DNA from 4 places in the Bacillus sp. D48C genome. Region 4 is predicted to be linked to each of the others. Evidence: predicted binding sites of a transcription regulator. Region 4 holds the regulator's gene; each other region holds the start of a gene.
What was found. The regulator LexA, encoded in region 4, represses DNA repair genes until DNA is damaged. The targets are predictions, from matches to a motif close to CGAACATATGTTCG.
Positions count from the first base shown of each region.

Region 1: a site for LexA is predicted at 1,918-1,931, ahead of addB (helicase-exonuclease AddAB subunit AddB). Genes of this name have one in related genera too.
Region 2: a site for LexA is predicted at 1,778-1,791, ahead of recA (recombinase RecA). Genes of this name have one in related genera too.
Region 3: a site for LexA is predicted at 1,527-1,540, ahead of uvrB (excinuclease ABC subunit B). Genes of this name have one in related genera too.

Region 1 covers NZ_JBKFAQ010000004.1:45,034-48,308, forward strand. The annotation lists gene addB (helicase-exonuclease AddAB subunit AddB) at 1-1,892, opposite strand, end outside; gene lepB (signal peptidase I) at 2,008-2,571, opposite strand; gene ACLBXA_RS12055 (TVP38/TMEM64 family protein) at 2,628-3,221, opposite strand.
Region 2 covers NZ_JBKFAQ010000008.1:183,139-186,413, forward strand. The annotation lists gene pgsA (CDP-diacylglycerol--glycerol-3-phosphate 3-phosphatidyltransferase) at 1-458, shown strand, start outside; gene ACLBXA_RS19815 (competence/damage-inducible protein A) at 479-1,717, shown strand; gene recA (recombinase RecA) at 1,862-2,893, shown strand.
Region 3 covers NZ_JBKFAQ010000003.1:350,660-353,934, reverse strand. The annotation lists gene uvrB (excinuclease ABC subunit B) at 1-1,455, opposite strand, end outside; gene ACLBXA_RS10580 (DUF4362 domain-containing protein) at 1,606-2,037, opposite strand; gene ACLBXA_RS10575 (hypothetical protein) at 2,082-2,702, opposite strand; gene ACLBXA_RS10570 (MerR family transcriptional regulator) at 2,699-3,275, opposite strand, start outside.
Region 4 covers NZ_JBKFAQ010000006.1:16,306-19,580, reverse strand. The annotation lists gene ACLBXA_RS16185 (bifunctional metallophosphatase/5'-nucleotidase) at 1-345, shown strand, start outside; gene ACLBXA_RS16180 (DUF896 domain-containing protein) at 385-624, opposite strand; gene ACLBXA_RS16175 (YneB family resolvase-like protein) at 670-1,326, opposite strand; gene lexA (transcriptional repressor LexA) at 1,468-2,088, shown strand; gene ACLBXA_RS16165 (DUF4097 family beta strand repeat-containing protein) at 2,179-2,982, opposite strand; gene ACLBXA_RS16160 (DUF1700 domain-containing protein) at 2,983-3,275, opposite strand, start outside.

The DNA.
Region 1 (3,275 bases), on a different contig from region 4:
TCTCTTTCCTCATCAGAAAGCATACCTTCATCCATAGGTGCTGCTGGAATGACCCCCTCATTTACACCTATAATAAACGTTGCTTTCACGTCAGATAACCTGGAGTGATCAATATTAGCAATTAACACTTGGTCTAATGACGGCGGAATGTTAGCAAATTGAAGTGCCTCAAGACCTGTCGACATAACGTCCGTAAACATAGAAAGAGACATTTTCTCTTCACCAAGCATCTCTACAAATGTATCAAGAAGACTCATTACTTCTTCCCATACTTGTTCATGATCTGTCGCAAATAAGAAATCTCCACTTTCTTCTGCACGTATACGTAATTCTTCTAGCTTCTTCGGAACATCCAGTTCTTCTAAAAATAAGTAAACTGCTTCACACATTTGCATAACTGTTCCTGCACGCTTTAACCTTTTTTGCATGCGAATAACAGGTGTTCTTACAACGTCACGTAACATATTTATTTTCTCTTCCATTTCACGTTCACTGTCTGTAATCATCCCGTTCGTATCATCAAGAGAACGATAACGGCGATACATCCATGGATCCTCTGAAGTCCACCTCTTTCCTTGTACACCGTACGCTAAACAGTAATTTTCAAATTCATCCATTTCTTCACGCATCGTTTCTTTTCTTACGTCTAATGGATATAAAAGCTCTGTTTTCACGCAGCGGAACACCGCATCATAACGCCAATTCCCACTAATAATCTCGAGTGCAGAACGAATACATTCTACTAATGGGTGGTGTGACATCGGACGCTTTTCATCGATGAAGTGCGGGATATTGTAATCTGTAAATAACGTGCGCATCACATCGTAATAACTTTCCCCATTACGAAGAAGCACTGCAATATCTCGGTAACGATATTTTTCATTCGCAACAAGTTTACGAATTTCACGAGCAACACCTTCTACCTCCGCTCGTAAATTCGCAGCTGTGCTAATCGTTACACTCGCTTGACCGTTAAATTTTTCATTCGGACGCGCTTCATAATGAGCTTCTAAATGCGCTAATGCCGGAGAATGAAAACGCGGCTGTTCCATAAGTGGAATTGTTTTTTCAATTTCTATTTTCTCTTCACGCGCTACTTGTTTGATTTTTTCATACGTTAACGTCGTTTCATAAAATAAATCGAGTTCATTTACTGGCTGTGCTAACGTTTTTTCATCTATCGTTAACGTGATCGTAACTCTCGCTCCGCAAATCATAAGCTGTCTTACAATCTCTAACTCTTGCGGGGAGAATGAATGAAATCCATCTATATAAATTTCCGCACCATTTACATATTCAGACTGCGGAAGCTTTTCCACTAGCAATTGCAGGTAGTCTTCTGAATCTAAATATTTTCCAATTAAAGCACGTTCAAAATCATCGTATAATAGCTGTACATCATACACTTTATTCGCTAGTAACTTTTGTTCGGCACTGCTACTATGCGCATCCAATTGTTGCCACATTTCATATACGTTAGATGGCGTTACATTGTAACGTTTAAACTCTGCAATCATACTGCCAAGATGTTCAAAGAAACCGTTTTGCTCCGCTGCTTTTTGGAACACCGATAATCCATCTTTACGAGACTCTACAATTTTACGGAGTAACATATGTACACCCGCTTCATCAATATGAAGACGACTCGCTCCGCCAACTTCTTGTAGTACCTTCCACGCTAATCGTGAAAAACTAAAAACTTGTGCCCGAATAGAACCTCTTACATCCTCACTTCCAATTAACGCCTGCTGCGTCTGGAATGTCATCTGTTCTGGCACAAGATATAATATTGTTTTCCCTCTCGGGCGTTGTTTTAACTCTTCTTGCACTTCGCGTAAACAAAGTGTACTTTTTCCACTTCCCGCTCTACCAATCACAAATCGAAGTGACATGTAACCCCACCTTTCACTTACATAACGAACGTTAGTTTGCTACTATAATTGTATTATAGTACACGAAAAAAGACAAACTGAGTTGTTTGTCTTTTCTATACTTCTATCTATTATATCAACCTTTTGAAAAATTCGTTTGCACCTCTTGAATTGGCCAATATCGCAAATCAACTTTACCGACGACTGTATCAGCTTTTACAAAGCCAAAGTGTCTACTATCCCAGCTCCCGAGCCGGTTATCACCTACTACAAAAATAAACCCGGGTGGCACCAGCTTTTCTTTCGTTAACTCTTCTAATTTAAAGTCGCCTGTTAGTTGCCTTCCATTTATCTCTTTCTTATATTTCTCTAGATACGGCTCATCAATAAATTGTCCATTTATATATAACTTATCATGCTTATATTCAATATGATCTCCAGGTAAACCGATAATTCGCTTTACATAGTCCTCTTTTTTATTCGCATGAAACACCACAACGTCAAATCTGTTCAAGTCCCCAACTTGATAACTCACCTTATTTACAACGAGCATATTACCATCTTGCAATGTCGGCATCATTGACTTCCCCTCTACAACATACGTTGAGAAGAAAAACGTTCGAAAAAATACAGCTAATAATACACCAATTAAAATTGTTCGTATCCACTCTATGCCTTCTTTTTTCAAAGTTTTCTTCATCCGCTTCTCCCCTTATCCTTTAATACTGAAGCTTTCCTTTACAAAGAAGACTATTCTTAATGTAGTTCTAACTTTACTTCAATTTTCTTACCGACATACCATAAAATAAAAATACCAATCGCTACAATGACTGATTTCACCGGATTATGAATAAATGACATTAAATCATGACCGATATACGTTAAAATAAAAATCATCACAAGTTTTCCGAATGCTAACGCTAGCCCAAACTGTTTTACACTAATTCGTGATAAACCAGCGACAACATTTATTAGCGCTGACGGTGTAAACGGAAAACAAAATATAACAAAAATCGGTGCGAATCCTTTCCTTTCAATCCACCCCATTGCTTTTCTTACTCTCTCATGCTTATTTACAAACGAAAAGAAACGACTGCGACCAAAATGGCGGATGATGAAAAAGACAAGTAATGCACCCATTACTGATCCAAGCCATGAATAAAGAAAACCGAGCCAAAAGCCAAATGCAACAGCATTCGCCAGTACAAATACAATAAGCGGTAATGCTGGAATCAACGCCTCTATCATCGGTAAACCAATACCAAGAAGTGGTCCGAACGCTTTATAACTCTCAACAATATGATCCATATTTTCTGGTGAAAAATACTCTTTGATTGTCTGAAAATCCATTCTACACTTTACCCCTTTACTCTAAATACTATCCCTACTGTATCATTGCTTATA
Region 2 (3,275 bases), on a different contig from region 4:
AACATTTAGTAGGGGCACTTATCTTTATCATTGCTTCAGCTACAGATTGGATTGATGGACATTACGCAAGAAAGTATAATCTTGTAACGAATTTAGGAAAGTTTCTTGACCCATTAGCTGATAAATTACTTGTTTCAGCAGCACTTATTACATTGGTAGAGATGCAATATGTACCGGCTTGGATTGTTATTGTAATTATCAGTCGTGAGTTTGCTGTAACAGGTTTACGTCTTGTACTTGCTGGAACAGGGGAAGTAGTTGCGGCAAATCAGCTAGGGAAAATTAAGACATGGACACAAATTATTGCGATTGCAGCATATTTATTACACGATGTACCTTTAAATTTAATCCATATTCCAGTTGCTGATATCTTCATATGGATTGCATTAATCTTTACTGTTATTTCAGGATGGGATTATTTCTGGAAAAATAGAGCTGCTTTTGTAAACTCAAAATAGAAGTTTATGGGGGAATTAGGATGAATGCTGAGATTATTGCGGTTGGAACTGAATTATTACTTGGACAAATTGCAAATACAAATGCCCAGTTTTTATCTGAAAAGTTAGCTTCAATTGGAATTAACGTGTACTATCATACTGTTGTTGGTGATAATAATAAGCGACTGCAAAAGGCGATTGAAGCTGCGGAAGAACGTGCTGATATACTTATTTTTACAGGTGGATTAGGACCGACAAAAGATGATTTAACGAAAGAAACGATAGCGGCTAGTTTAGATGAAGCGCTTGTGTATGATGAAAAGGCATTAGCCTTAATAAGTAATTACTTTAAGCGTACAGGCCGTGAATTTACGGAGAATAATAAAAAGCAAGCGCTCGTCTTAAATGGAGCAACAGTATTTGCAAATGACCACGGTATGGCGCCTGGTATGGGGGTAAATAAGAACGGAAAAGTTTATATTTTATTACCAGGGCCGCCAAAAGAAATGAAACCAATGTATGTAAGTTACGTGGAGCCTTTTTTACGTAATTTTACAACAGGAGAAAACATTTATTCCCGTGTGCTTCGTTTCTTCGGTATCGGGGAGTCCCAATTAGAGGTGAAAGTTCAAGATTTAATTGATGGACAAACAAACCCAACAATCGCCCCGCTAGCAAATGATGGAGAAGTGACATTACGTTTAACCGCTAAGCATCAAAATGTTAGCGAAGCGGAGAAACTAATTCAACATGTGGAAGATTTGATTTTAGAAAGGGTAGGAGAATTTTTCTACGGATATGACCAAGAATTTTTGCATTATAAGGCAATCGAGTTATTGAAGAGAAAAGGGTTAACTTTAGCATGTGCAGAAAGTTTAACAGGTGGTCTTTTTGGAAATCAAGTAACTGAAAATGCTGGTGTTTCTTCTGTATTTAAAGGCGGTGTCATTTGTTATCATAATGATGTGAAGCAACATGTATTGCGTGTGCCTGAAGAAGTGTTGCATACTGATGGTGCAGTTAGTAAAGAATGTGCTCATTATCTTGCTGAAAATGTTAAGGATTTATTAAAAGCGGATATCGGAATTAGTTTCACTGGGGTAGCAGGGCCAGATGCTTCAGAACAGAAAGAGCCAGGAACAGTATTTGTTGGATTGGCGATTAAAGGTGAACAAACTGCAGTTTTTCCTCTTAATTTAAGTGGAAGTCGTCAACAAATTAGAGAACGCTCGACAAAATATGGATTTTATCATTTATATAAAAAGCTAGAAGAGATATAAGTTTCTTCTAGCTTTTTTTATAGTTAAATTACGTATTTATGTAATGGAAAATAAAAAAATCGAATAAATGTTCGATTTTTGTTGGCAAATTGAATTGAAAATAGGTATAATAAGATTAGCAATTCAGTTAAGGAGGAATTTTGAATGAGTGATCGTCAAGCGGCATTAGATATGGCGTTAAAACAAATAGAGAAGCAATTTGGTAAAGGTTCAATTATGAAATTAGGAGAACAAGCGGAACGTAGAATTTCTACAATTTCAAGTGGTTCTTTAGCACTTGATGTGGCATTAGGGGTAGGCGGATACCCACGTGGCCGTATTATCGAAATTTACGGACCTGAAAGTTCAGGTAAAACGACAGTTTCATTACATGCAATTGCAGAAGTACAACGTCAAGGTGGACAAGCAGCATTCATCGATGCGGAGCACGCAATGGATCCTGTATATGCACAAAAATTAGGCGTTAACATAGATGAATTACTATTATCACAGCCTGATACAGGGGAGCAAGGATTAGAAATCGCGGAAGCTCTTGTACGAAGTGGTGCGGTTGACATTATCGTAATTGACTCTGTAGCAGCTCTTGTACCGAAAGCAGAGATTGAAGGCGACATGGGTGACTCACACGTAGGTTTACAAGCACGTTTAATGTCACAAGCACTTCGTAAGCTTTCAGGAGCAATCAACAAATCAAAAACAATTGCAATCTTTATTAACCAAATTCGTGAAAAAGTTGGGGTTATGTTCGGAAACCCAGAAACAACTCCAGGTGGTCGTGCGTTGAAATTCTATTCAACTGTCCGTCTTGAAGTGCGTCGTGCGGAGCAATTAAAGCAAGGTAACGACATCGTTGGTAATAAAACAAAAGTAAAAGTAGTGAAAAATAAAGTAGCGCCACCATTCCGTGTTGCTGAAGTTGATATTATGTACGGAGAAGGTATTTCAAGAGAGGGTGAAATCTTGGATATGGCTTCTGAGCTTGATATCGTTCAAAAGAGCGGTGCTTGGTATTCTTATAATGAAGAACGTTTAGGACAAGGTCGTGAAAATTCGAAGCAATTCTTAAAAGAGAATACGGACTTAAGAGAGGAAATTGCCTTCTTTGTTCGTGATCATCACGGAATTGGTGAAGATTCTGGTGTGGAAGACACGGAAGATGCAACTCTTCAAGATTAAAAAATAAAAGACACGGGTCCCGTGTCTTTTATTTTTTTACCTTCTATTAAAGGGGTATCTATCGTAGTGGTTAAAATATTTTTTTGACTCAAATGGGATGTGTAAAGAGGAATATTCATACGTTTTAAGGGAATAAAATGGTATTTACTAAGGTTTTCCAGGATAGTATGCTATCAATTTTTCAAATTCAGATAACATTAAGGACTGAAGGTAAAGAAAGTAAAAGTAGACAACGCTTGACAATGAAAATTACGATAGATACAATGAGAATGTATATTTTTTCTTATATACGATATACTCTTCTCAAGAAGAGAAGTAATATTCGGAGTAAGGTTTAAATCTTACCGAAATAATAATATGACATTTTAATTGTGAAATGAAG
Region 3 (3,275 bases), on a different contig from region 4:
AATACGTTCTAACGTTTTAATTTCAGAGTGAAGATAGTTCACTTTAATTCCTACATCTTTTAAGTAATCCGTTAAATCCTCTGACATTTTCTTCGTTAAAGTCGTAATTAGTACACGTTCATTTTTTGCAATACGATCTTGAATTTCTCCTAATAGATCGTCAATTTGACCTTCAATAGGTCGTATATCGATTGGTGGATCTAAAAGCCCTGTTGGACGAATAATTTGTTCTATTACTTCTGGTGACTGCTCTAACTCATACGGTCCTGGCGTCGCCGAAACGTAAATAACTTGATTTGTTTTCTCCTCAAACTCATCAAACATGAGCGGTCTATTATCTAAAGCTGACGGCAGACGGAATCCATGATCCACAAGCACTTGCTTACGTGCTTGGTCCCCGTTATACATCGCTCTTACTTGTGGCACTGATACGTGCGACTCATCCATAACAATTAAGAAATCTTTCGGGAAATAATCTAATAACGTATACGGCGTTGCACCCGCTGGACGAAGTGTTAAATGACGGGAATAGTTTTCAATCCCTGAACAAAAGCCCATCTCGCGCATCATTTCTAAATCATAACGTGTACGTTGCTCTATACGCTGTGCTTCTAGCAACTTACCGTTATCATTTAATTCCTTTAAACGCTCTTCTAATTCTTTTTCGATATTTTCAATAGCGACCTTCATTTTCTCTTCACGTGTAACGAAGTGAGATGCTGGGAAGATTGCTACATGATCACGTTCTGCTAATACTTCACCTGTTAACGCATTTACTTCACGAATACGATCAATTTCATCGCCGAAAAATTCAATCCGAATACAATGCTCATCAAGTGATGCTGGGAAGATTTCAACTACATCTCCGCGCACACGGAATGTACCACGCTTGAAATCAATATCATTACGTCCATACTGTACATCAACAAGTTCACGAAGCAATTGATTGCGGTCCTTCTCCATACCAACTCGAAGTGACACAACTAACTCGCGGTATTCTTCAGGAGAACCTAAACCATATATACACGATACACTCGCAACGATAATTACATCGTCCCGTTCAAATAATGCAGACGTTGCCGAGTGACGCAATTTATCAATTTCATCATTAATCTGCGCGTCCTTTTCAATAAACGTATCTGTTTGTGGTACATACGCTTCTGGCTGATAATAATCGTAATAACTAACAAAATATTCAACTGCATTATTCGGGAAAAAGTCTTTTAGCTCACTATATAACTGACCTGCTAATGTTTTATTGTGAGCCATGACAAGTGTTGGCTTTTGCACTTCTTTAATGACATTTGAAATCGTAAATGTCTTACCCGTTCCTGTCGCTCCAAGCAACACTTGCTTTTTCTTTCCACTATTAATTCCCTCTACAAGCTTCTCTATAGCTACCGGCTGATCACCTTGCGGGGAATACGCTGAGACAATTTCAAATTGACGTTCCAAGAAAATCCGACCTCCTCATAAAAATCTGTATTATTATTTTACCACGAATACCTATAAAAAACCTAAAAAAACGAACAGATATTCGGTAAAGTTTTCGACAATATACACATAGAAAAAGGAAGGAGTAAATACTTCCTTCCTCTACTAACTCTATTTTTTAGGTACATATACTAAGTCATATCCATTGCGCCCATTTTCATTCACACAGTCTATTAACCTATAAGCCGTTTGCGATTCACGCTGCTCTTTAACAATCCTTTTACAGCTATCTTTATATAACCTTTTATCCTCACCAGCAAATTTGTCTTGTCTACTATCTAACACATAAAGGATATCTTTCCCACTATGCTCTAACGTTTGAAAAACCGGGTCACCTTCATCGGTATACTGTACAATTCTTATTTCATCAACTTTCCCTTGTTCCACATTCCAAACGAACTGCTCGAATTTATCTAGATTGGAAATCCTGGTTCCCTTTACAATGACATCATTCTTCTTGTTAATTGTAGTGTTAGATGGTGCACATGCTACTAAACTAAAGAGAAATAGACATATAAAACTGATTCTTTTTCCTATTGTCATCCTCTCCTATAAAAATTATTTGTATACCCAAAAGCTACTTTCAACTATGAAAGTAGCTTTTCTTTTCCTTTCTCCTTCTTCGGAAAAATCACATATGAAAATGAAATCGCTGTATCAACTAAAAATATAATTGCCCACACTTGGCTCACGCGACTTGCAGCTTTATTTAAAACGATTCCCGATTCTAACCAATTACCCCATTGTTCAAACGAAATAAATCCATACGCAAAGAAAAAGAATATGTGCACACCAACGAATAAAACAAGATGTAATACCCAATTTTTTATTTCCTGCTTCGCATAGGCCATACCTGTTAATTCTACGTGCTCTTCCATAATTGGCGCTGGTTCATTACGCCATTTCGCAACTAGCTTTTGCGCAAATATATCCAGCTTCTTCAAATCCTTTTTCCCGTAGAAAACTGCATACAATAAAATAATTACAGTAATGATTTGAAAATTAGAGAACTTTCCTGTTTGATAATAGTCCACTACCCCTAATGTTAAAATAAACACTTCATTTACGAGGAGTACAATCCCCATAATAAAGCTCGCCTTTTTCAAACGGAATCCGTAACGGAGTAAAAAGAAACCGATAGCTGATAACCAAAATACAATTTCTGCCCCAATTAAAAAATACCAACGATATTCTGCGAGTATACTCATTTATCCTTCTCCTTTTCATCATAAATACGAAAAGCTTCATCCATATATATTAAAAGTTCTTCTTCAATTGGATACATGCTCATTTTCTGTGAATCTTCCTTCGATTTTCTAACTTCCCATAACTTATCTAAAAATGCTTCGTCACCATTAGCCATTTCTAAACACTTCTGCATTAATTTTTTCGTTGCCCCTTGTACCTCATCATTAGCAGCTTCTTTACCTTCCTTCATAAAAGTACGGAATTGCTTTAATAAATCTACCCATTCTAAAACATTCGGATCTTCTTCACTCATATTCGGCAAATTGTGAAGCAACTTTTGTTCTTCCTTTGAAAACACTTCATTTTGGAATATTTCACGTATACGAGGAGACTGTTTCGAAAGCTGAATAAGTTCAAACATAACTTTCCAATCAAGATCTCCCTCCACATCTACCGAATAAACAACAGCTTGTAAAACACGCTCCATTCGATTAAATTTCTTTTGTTCTTCCTGTACAAACCGAAGTTGTTTTTCAAGAGAATCCTTTAAGTTAAGCTCACCTTTTACTAACATATTCGCAGCCTCTTTTAAT
Region 4 (3,275 bases):
ACAGATGGATCCATCATCGTAAGCCCTACCTACATAGAACCAAAGCCACAACATTATAATTATGATATGTGGGAAGGGATTTCATATGTATTAAACATTTCAAAACCAATTGGTGAAAGAGTAGAATCTTTACAGCATAAAAGTGCTCCTCTTAATATGAATGACGAATATGACGTTGTAATGAATAATTATCGTGCAAGTGGCGGGGGAAATTTCTTTATGTTTCAAAACAAACCGATAGTAAAAGATATACCCACTGATATGTCTGAACTTATCGCTAATTATATATTGGAACATAGAACGATAGAAGCAACCGTTAATAACAACTGGAAAGTTATTAAATAAGGATTTTTACAAATAAAAAAGATGGGCTTCGCCCATCTTTTAATTTAATTTTGCATTATCTTGCTTTTTTAAAGCTTTTAATTTCGTCGGTGTAACATCTGTACCTTCTTCGTTAACAACTTTAATACCTTTAAGTTCGTTTAACATATTTTGACGAAATCCTTTTAAATATTGTTCACGTAGCGATTGACGCTCACGTTGCTCTTCTTCAGTTAAACCTTCAGCTTTTGCTTTTTTCGCTAAGAAGTTAATGCGTTCAACGAGTTCGTGATTAATCATCTCGAATCCCCCTTCTAATCAAAACTGATTATTATCATACAATAGTTACTCTTCTTTATCAAGCAATTGCTTCGTATACTCTACATATCTACGATGTACAGTCGCCTTTGAAACATTATGACCAAATCCACGTAGTGTTGCTGCAATTTCTTCAAACGTGAGTTCACTTTTTCGCAAACGTACAATTTCCTCAATTGGCACTTCTTTTTTCTCTCTTCCTACACTTAAATGACGATTTTTTAAATTATTTTCTGGACGATAACCTTTTTCTACTGCACGTTGCATACCTCGTTTAATTTTCAAGTTATGAATCTTCCTTTGATATTCTTCAACAATACCAATAATATCTAATACCATCGAATCAGAATCCGACAATTGTAATTCACCATTATGTGTATGTGTATATACTTTTATGCCTTCTTTATGTAAACAATGCATTAATGCAATCTTCGCATTCCCTCTACCAAGGCGCGTTTCATCTTGTATAAGTAACACATCAATTTGTTCGTCCCGAATTGTATCTAACACCTCTAATATACCGTCACGTTCAATTGTATACCCACTAGCCTGCTCTTCAATCACCTTAGTAACATTCATTTGATAGCGCTCAGCTAAATGCAATAATTCATCTTTTTGACGTAATAATGATGTTTCTTGCGCTTCTTTCGTTGTACTCACACGTGCATAAATAATTGCATTCATTTTGAACCCCTCTTTCTCCCTATCATTTCCCTATAGTGTAACATAAATCTGCCATTTGTTCGAACTTATGTTTGTAGAATGTTTTTTCACATGTTATACTTATTAATAAGAAAAATGAAAGAAAACGAGGTGTTAGAAAACATGGAAAAGTTAACGAAACGCCAGCAAGACATTCTCGACTTTATTAAGCTAAAAGTACAAGAAAAAGGATATCCACCTTCCGTACGTGAAATTGGTCAAGCAGTCGGCCTCGCTTCTAGTTCTACAGTGCACGGACATTTATCACGATTAGAAGAAAAAGGATACATTCGACGCGATCCAACAAAACCACGTGCCATTGAAATTTTAGGCGAAGACCGAATGGATACGGAAACACAATCTGTTATTCAAGTTCCAATTGTCGGAAAAGTTACTGCTGGTTTACCAATTACAGCGGTCGAAAGCGTAGAGGAACATTTCCCACTTCCAGCTAGCATTGTTTCCGGAGCAGACCAAGTGTTCATGTTACGTATTTCTGGAGATAGTATGATTGAAGCTGGTATTTTCGATGGAGATTTAGTTGTTGTTCGCCAACAACAGTCTGCATATAATGGTGAAATTGTAGTCGCTTTAACAGAAGATAACGAAGCAACTGTTAAACGTTTCTATAAAGAAAAAGACCATTTCCGTCTACAACCAGAAAACTCTTCATTAGAACCTATCATTTTAAAACAAGTGTCAGTTATCGGGAAAGTAATTGGCGTATATCGTGATTTACATTAAAAATAACAAAAAGAAGATAATTACCTTATTTATATACGGTAATTATCTTCTTTTTGTATTTTGATAGATTTCCATGCACTCTATTTCTTATTAACGAGTTTCAATCGTGACATCTCCAGCAGCCGTTTTACCGCTAATCTTTTTACTACCATTTCCAATTGTTACGTTATTATTTTCTTCATTAAAAATTGTTACATCTCCGGCAGCACTTTGCCCAGTAATTACCGCATCTTGTGGTTTTTCCGATAAAGTAATATCTATATCTCCCGCAGTTGAACTTGCTTCTAGATTATACTTAGAATCATGATCTTGAATATTTATTTCCCCACTTGTTGTTTTTGCAGTCACTTTCCCTATTACTTTTTTAAAGTTCACCTCACCAGCTTTTGTAGATCCCTCCACATTCTTAGACGTTACTTGTTTCAGCTCTACTTCTCCAGCAAGTGTTCTAACACTTACACTATCACTTTTCACATCACTCATTTCGATTTGTCCAGCAGATGAATTTACTTTTACATCTTGATAAGAGCGTTCGGGCACAAGGAGAGTCAATTTAGACGTTTGGAACCTAAAATCGTAAAAAGAAAAATCAAATGAAGCACCTTTTTCTCTTTCCCCAATAATTTTTAATGTGTCACCATCTTCTGCAATACGAATCACTTGTTTACGTACATCTCCTGATTGCTTTACATAAAAAGAAGAGTCAGGAGATTTTTGGATAACAATATCTCCGGCATCTAACTTAACTTCTATATTTTTTAATGTTTCGTTTTTAATTACATCTTCTTTATCGCCTTTTTCAGCAGTTTGTACTGCTTTTTCATATGTTTGGGAAATTCCTATTACTCCAATAATGATACAAGCGATAGCGATTAAAAATAGTTTTTTCATCATTTACTCTCCTTTTATCATTTTGAAGTTCCATATTACGTATCGTACACACAATCTCTTAAACCACTTTGTACTATAAAAAGCGATAATACATAACAACAAACCTACTCCAACAAACGTTATACTAACGAAAAGATCCAACCATATAAAAGTACCCATAAATACTTTTCCAATAACGAAAAATGGTGTTACTACACTAGCAATACCACCAATCCAAAAAGAAAATATAAAAGCAATAATTGCGACTAACGGGCCTAACACAATAATAAAATTAAACAAACTAAGTCCAATCGCTG